Regions from separate parts of the Mesorhizobium sp. M0292 genome, predicted to be linked through region 2. Evidence: riboswitches for the same ligand, from Rfam matches in the RefSeq annotation. Region 2 holds a riboswitch; the other holds the start of a gene.
What was found. Region 2 has a riboswitch for thiamine pyrophosphate ahead of thiB (thiamine ABC transporter substrate binding subunit). Riboswitches for the same ligand answer to the same signal wherever they lie in the genome.

Region 1: linked by a shared signal. The riboswitch ahead of NKI96_RS25715 (YkoF family thiamine/hydroxymethylpyrimidine-binding protein) and the one ahead of thiB (thiamine ABC transporter substrate binding subunit) in region 2 are both predicted to bind thiamine pyrophosphate.

What each region holds. Positions count from the first base shown of each region.
Region 1 covers NZ_JAMYSB010000022.1:3,345-6,739, reverse strand. The annotation lists gene NKI96_RS25725 (ABC transporter ATP-binding protein) at 1-219, opposite strand, end outside; gene NKI96_RS25720 (ABC transporter permease) at 216-1,058, opposite strand; gene NKI96_RS25715 (YkoF family thiamine/hydroxymethylpyrimidine-binding protein) at 1,314-1,922, opposite strand; TPP riboswitch at 1,913-2,025, opposite strand; gene NKI96_RS25710 (hypothetical protein) at 2,384-2,626, shown strand; gene NKI96_RS25705 (DUF2934 domain-containing protein) at 2,792-3,031, opposite strand; gene NKI96_RS25700 (hypothetical protein) at 3,124-3,339, opposite strand.
Region 2 covers NZ_JAMYSB010000010.1:120,978-124,372, reverse strand. The annotation lists gene NKI96_RS17485 (ABC-F family ATP-binding cassette domain-containing protein) at 1-993, opposite strand, end outside; gene NKI96_RS17480 (thiamine diphosphokinase) at 995-1,654, opposite strand; TPP riboswitch at 1,817-1,931, shown strand; gene thiB (thiamine ABC transporter substrate binding subunit) at 1,975-2,982, shown strand; gene thiP (thiamine/thiamine pyrophosphate ABC transporter permease) at 3,203-3,395, shown strand, end outside.

The DNA.
Region 1 (3,395 bases), on a different contig from region 2:
GAAGGCGAAGGGGCTGCCCTGCAATGGCGCGCCGTCGAAGCGCATGTCGCCCTCGCCTTTCAGCGCGCCGGTCAGCAACTGGAACAGCGTCGACTTGCCGGCGCCGGAAGGGCCGAGGATGGAGACGAACTCGCCGGCCGCGACATGAAGCGAAATGCCGGCGAGCACCTCAAGCGCGCCGAAGTTCTTCCTGATGTCCCGGAGTTCGAGCCGCGTCATTGACGGTTCTCTTCTGCAGCTTCAACCTTGCCGTCGCGGCTTTCGCTCCCTGCATTCTCCCAAGGCATGGCGAAGCGCTGGACGAGCACCGCAATGGCGAACAAGACAAGCGTGAGCGCGGCGCTGACGGCGACCGCGGCGAGCACCAGATCGGGCCGAAAGTTGTTCTTGGCATTGAGCATGTAGATGCCCAGCCCCTTCGCCGCCCCCGCATATTCGGCGAAGATCGCGCCGACGACGGCGTAGGTGATGGAGATGCGCAGCCCGGCGAAGAAATAGGGCAGCGCCGAAGGCAGGCGCGCCAGCCAGAAGATGCGCCAGCGCCCTGCCCCCATGGTGGCGAGCATCTGCGAAATCGCCTTGCTGGTCGCGGCAAAACCCTCGACCAGCGCCACCATCATCGGGAAGAAGGTAACGAGCGCCACAAGCAGGATTTTTGGCATCAGCCCGAAGCCGAACCACAGTACGATGAGCGGCGCGATCGCGACCAGCGGCAAGGTCTGGCTGACGATCAGCAGCGGAAACAGCGCGCGGCGCAGCGGGGCCAAGAAATCGACCAGCGCCGAAAGCACGAAGGCAGCGACCAACGAGCAGGCGAAGCCTGCTGATGTGGCGCGGATGGTGGGCAGCGTGTTGTCGGCAAGGGCAGCGCGATGCTCCCAGGCCTGCTGCAGCACGCGCGACGGCGCCGGCAGCATGGTGGGCGCAGCGCCACCATAGCGGGCGTAGAGCTCCCACGCCGCGAGGAGCAGGGCGGAGGCGCAGGCGGCGGGGATGGTCTTGGCGATGGCTGCGGCTAATCTCCCCCCTCGAGGGGGAGATGTCGCCGAAGGCGACAGAGGGGGTCGTCTCGCATAGAGCGCCCACGCCTTGCCGATGCGAAAAGGACGTCGGCGCTCCACGCGCTGGGACCCCCTCTGGCCTGCCGGCCATCTCCTGCTCGAGGGGGGAGATTCGTGGGCATCGCGGTCTTCGCCAATCGCCAATGGCTCCCCTCCTCTCTGTGCTGAGGGGTCAGAGGCATCTCCTCCACGCAATGGGTCAGATAAACCAGCCACGGCAATATCCTCAAGGAACGACGCTTGAGCCGCGGCTCAGACGGCGCTCGGGCTGTTCGCCGAGATCGTGATGTCGAGGGTGACGTGGCCGGCGCCGGGGCCGAAGCGGCAGAAGGCCTCGTTGAGCGTGGCAAACACCGCACCGGCATCGCCACGCAATTTGGTGCAGAAGTTCTTTGAGCGCTCAAAGACGCCGGACTGTTTCAGGAAATCGATGCAGCCGTAGATCTCGTCCATATGGTCGCCCGTGCCCATAACGTAGAGCGAGAACTGCGCCGCCACCGGCTGGCCGGTCGACGGCGTGGCCTGGACAGCGCGGATCGCGGCGATCTTGCGCTCGTCCAGCGGAATGGCGGGGCCGCCGGTCTCGTCGGAGCGGCAGATCGGATCGTCGGGCTCGCCCGGACAGCCGCGCGAGACCGCCGCCGAAAGCACGCAGTGCTTGCCGCTTTTGGCCGCCGCGACGAACAGGTCGCGCATGGCGGGAAACAGCACCTCGGGCGGCCCGACCATAAGGGTCGAGATGTCATCGGTTTCGATCCGCAGCCGGTCGCGCCAGGGATCGAGCGCGCCGAGCGCGCCGAGGATGACGCCGACGAAATCGTCGGTCATGGGATAAAGGGAAATCTGTGCGCCTGAAAACATCGCCCGCCTCGCTCCGCTGGTATTATCCAGATCAGCTTTAGGGTCCGAAGGCTTGCCGCCCTCATCTCAGCCCCGACGATACGGAGCACCCCTGTGGATGGGCGGGTTAAAGCACCGTTCGCGGCATTGGGGAAGCCGTTTGTTGAGGCACTGCGGGAAAGTGTTTTGGGCCAGACGTGCCGGGCGCCCGGGCGTTAACAGACGACTCGTCAGTTCGTTGCGTTATCGTCCCAACCGTACGAAATTGGCTTGACGCTCATTCGTACATAAAGTACGATATCTCTTTTCGCAGAGAGGAATGTCCTTGAACACAGCGAACCATGTTGCCTTCGCCGATCTCTCTCAGCCTTTGCTGTCACCCCCGTCGTTGCCGCCGCCTTTGTTGCCGCCGCCTTTATTGCCGCCCCCCTTTGTTGCCCTTGTCATTCGATCAGTGTGAACGCCTCGCCGGGGCCTGGCGAATGGCCAGCCAGGACATCGCCGACGACATCCGCTTCATCCGCCAATATCTGAAAGTCGTTGCCGAGAAGGACGAGAGGCTGTCGACCGGCACCCTTGTTCACAGCCGCGCCTATGTCGAGGCCTGCGCCGGCTGGCTGCCACAGACCGTGACGCGCTATCTGCGCCACCTGCGCCAGATCACCGAATGCGAACTGGCCATGACAGCTGCCGGGATTCGCTTTGCGCTGTCGAGTTATGCCTGAGAGGCATGAGGGGCGGCTGTCGCCAAACACAAGGAATTGCGCTGCCCGTCGCAGGCGCAATTCGTCAGGTTGAGAGGCTCGGGCGCGCCTGAACGGCGGGCGCCAAGGATGGCCCGGCCAGCGAATTCCGGCCTTGCTTTATTTCGACTGGCCTTATTTCTGGCCTTATTTCGATTTGGCTTTGCCGGACTTTGCGGCGGCAGGCTTCGCTGCCTTTGGCTTGGCGGCTGCCTTGGCGGGCTTGGCGTCAGCTTTCTTCACCGCCTTTTTGGGCTTGGCGACCGCGCCATCGACTTCAGCCGTGGCCTGCTCCCAGTGTTCCTGATGCGCGCCTTCAGGCCGGCCGGCCTTTTCCCAGATCTCGTGCGCGCGCTGGCGAATGCGGTCCTGTTTGTCGTCCGTCACTTAAGCCTCCGTGGTTGGGTCCGGTCGGTTGGTCCAGATTCCACGAAAACATTAGCCGAAAATTCGGCCGGCGTCTTGAGTGACGAGACATCTCAGCGCGGGTCGGAAATCACCGCAACGCCGAGCAGCGCCGCTTTCTTGACGATCAGCCCCGCGAGGTCGGCATCCGAACGATCGGTGCCGGTGCGCTCCCGCAGGAGCGCGATCGCTTCCTTCATCGATAACAGCGCCGTGTTGCGCTCGGCCAGCAACTTGTCGCAACACGCCGCAACATTGGCGGAGTTCGGGGTCTCGACATGCGGCAACATGGCAATTCTCCTTTCATCATGTTCGTCATTCGGCCCTGCCGCCCTTTTGGGAAGAA
Region 2 (3,395 bases):
CTCGCCGGTAAGCATCTTCAACAGCGTCGTCTTGCCGGCGCCGTTCGGCCCGACAAGGCCGACGCGATCGCCGCGCTGGATGCGGGTCGAGAAGCTTTTGACCACGGTGAGGTCGCCAAAGCTCTTTTCGATGTTCTTGGCCTCGATCACCAGCTTGCCGGATTCGGCGGCGTCGCTGGCCACCATGGTGGCCGAGCCCTCGGCGCCGCGATGGCCGCGAAAACGCTGGCGCATGGTCTGCAGTTCGCCGAGCCGGCGCATGTTGCGTTTGCGGCGAGCCGTCACGCCATAGCGCAGCCAATGCTCCTCGCGCACGATCTGGCGGCCCAGCTTGTGCTGTTCGCGCTCTTCCTCTTCCAGCACAAGGTCGCGCCATTCCTCGAAATGGCCAAAGCCCTTGTCGAGGCGGCGGGTCTGGCCACGGTCGAGCCAGACAGTGGCGCGCGAGACGCGTTCGAGGAAGCGTCGGTCGTGCGAGATGACGATCAGCGCCGAAGACGTCCGGACGAGCTCCTCTTCCAGCCATTCGATGACCGACAAATCGAGATGGTTGGTCGGCTCGTCAAGCAGCAGAATATCGGGTTCGGGCGCCATGACGCGGGCAAGTGCTGCGCGGCGCGCCTCGCCACCGGAGAGATCGTTGGGGTTCTCCGTGCCGGCGAGGCCGAGATGCTCCATCAGATATGTGGCGCGGTAGGGATCGTCGGCAGGCCCAAGCCCGGCCTCGACATAGGCACGCACATTGGCAAAGCCGTCCATGTCGGGCATTTGCGGGAGATAGCGCACCGTTGCCGAAGGCTGGCGGAAGACCTCGCCGTCTTGCGGCTCGATCAGACCGGCGGCAATCTTCAGGAGCGTCGACTTGCCGGAGCCGTTGCGGCCGACGAGCGCGATCTTGTCACCGGCGGACGCCGTCAGTTCGGCGCCATCGAGCAGCGGCGTGCCGCCAAAGGTCAGTCTTATGCCGTCGAGGTTGAGAAGGGGCGGGGCCATGTCAGCTTTCAGGCAAGGGGTAGGGGTGGGCGAGCAGCAGCGCGCGGCCATGGCCGAGCTCAATTTCGAGGCCGCCCCCGGTCTTGTTGGACTTGACCTCGTTCGAGATGGTCAGCGACGAGCCGAACACGACCTCGACATGGTCGAGCGGCCACTTCGCGCCGGACACGGTGAGGCCCGAAAGATCGGAAAAGCCGAGCACCGAAAACAGCGTTCCGTCGGCATAGTCGAAGCCGGCCTTGCCGGGCAGCAAAGGGGCGCCTTCCTGCGCTCCGCTGGTCAACAGCACTTTTGTGCCTGTCTCTGCCAGTTGAAGGCTGAGCGCCAGATGCAGGAAGGCGTGGTCGGCGCGCTTGCCGCCGAAAGCGCCGGCCAGCACCAGGCTGGTGGCGCCGCGTTCCAATGCCGCCGCGATCGCCAGTTCGCCATCGGTCTTGTCCTTTTCGGGAGGAAACACCTCCCGCGGCACGGCGGCGAGATCGGCAGGCAGGTCCGCCGGCACGGAATCGAAATCGCCGACCCACAGCTCCGGCATCAGGCCGATCAGGCGGGCATGACCGATGCCGGCGTCGGCGGCGATGACGCGCGTGCCCGCGACCTGGCGGTCGAGCCGCGGCGTGCGGACGAGATCGCCGCCAAGCAGGATGGTGAATGTGCTCATATCCGCTGGCCCTTACCAGCCCCGCCGACGAAACGGAAGGCCGAGCGGCACCGTCACTCTTTGTTGGAGCATGATCTTTTTCCGGAAACGGATTCCACTTTCCGGGATCATGCTCGGGCAAACTTCCGCTTGCGTGGCACCTTGGCCGAGCCTATGTGTCGAAACGCTCTAACGGGGTGCCGGACGCGATCTTCGCGGGCCGGCTGAGAGGCAGTCTCGCCAACCCGCTGAACCTGATCCGGTTTGTACCGGCGGAGGGATTAGACGCTTCGGACAGCCCGACGCCTCAATTCCTTTCAACACGAATGAAGGAGGCGCCGATGCGCATGTTTTTGTCCCGTCTTGTCCCAGCGCTGGGGCTTGCTGTTTCGCTACTGGCAAGCCCTGCGTCAGCGCAGGAAAAACTCACGATCTATACCTATGAGAGTTTCACTGCCGACTGGGGTCCGGGACCCCAGGTGAAGAAGGAATTCGAAGCCGAGTGCGGCTGCAGCGTCGACTTCGTCTCGGCGGCCGACGGCGTCGCGCTGCTCAACCGCGTCAAGCTCGAAGGTGCCTCGACCAAGGCAGATATCGTGCTTGGCCTCGACACCAACCTCACCGCGGAAGCCAAGGCTTCCGGCCTGTTTGTCCGACATGGCGCGGTGGCTGAAAACAACGTGCCGGGCGGCTGGAGCGACGACACTTTCGTGCCCTATGATTATGGTTATTTCGCCGTCGTCTACGACACCGAAAAGCTGAAGAGCCCGCCGAAGAGCCTGAAGGAACTGGTCGAGGGCGATGCCGCCGACAAGATCGTCATCCAGGATCCGAGGACGTCGACGCCGGGCCTCGGCCTGCTGCTGTGGGTCAAGTCGGTCTATGGCGACAAGGCGCCGGAAGCCTGGGCGAAACTCAGGGGCAAAGTGCTGACGGTGACGCCGGGCTGGAGCGAGGCCTACGGCCTGTTCACCAAGGGCGAGGCGCCGATGGTGCTTTCCTATACGACGTCGCCGGCCTACCACATGGTGGCCGAGAACACCGGGCGCTACCAGGCCGCCTCGTTCGAGGAGGGCGAGTATCTGCAGGTCGAGGTCGCGGGCATCACCACCACGGGCGCGAAGAACCCGCTGGCGGCGAAGTTCCTGGCCTTCATGACCGGGCCGAAATTCCAGGATGTCATTCCGGAGACCAACTGGATGTTCCCGGCCGGGAAAACCGACAAGCCGCTCAATCCGGCTTTTGATAGGCTGGTCAAGCCGGCGAAGACCTTGCTGTTCAGCCCGGAAGAGGTCGCGGCAAATCGCAAGGCCTGGGTGGATGAATGGCTGGCGGTGATGAGCAAGTAGATTTGGCTGTATAGTCAAAAGATGAGTGCTCTACGGCGCCCCCCTCTGTCCTGCCGGACATCTCCCCCACGAGGGGGGAGATTGGCCTTTACGTTGACTTTCGCCAATCTCCGAAGCTGCAGGAATGAGCGGAGCGCTAAAACCGCCAATCTCCCCCCTCGTGGGGGAGATGTCCGGCAGGACAGAGGGGGGCGCGAAGGAACGCGACGCCCGGTAAAGAGTGCAACGCTCTGACCCCCGCATCACGGCCGGCATTGTCGCGCTTGCGGCAATCGCGCTGCTGATCGGTGGCGCCTTCGCCGGCCTTATCCGCGAAGGCGCGCACGACCTTTCCGGCGCCGCGTCCGCCTTTGACCTCTATCTCCTGCGCGTTGTCCGCTTCACGCTCTGGCAGGCTGCGCTCTCGACTCTGC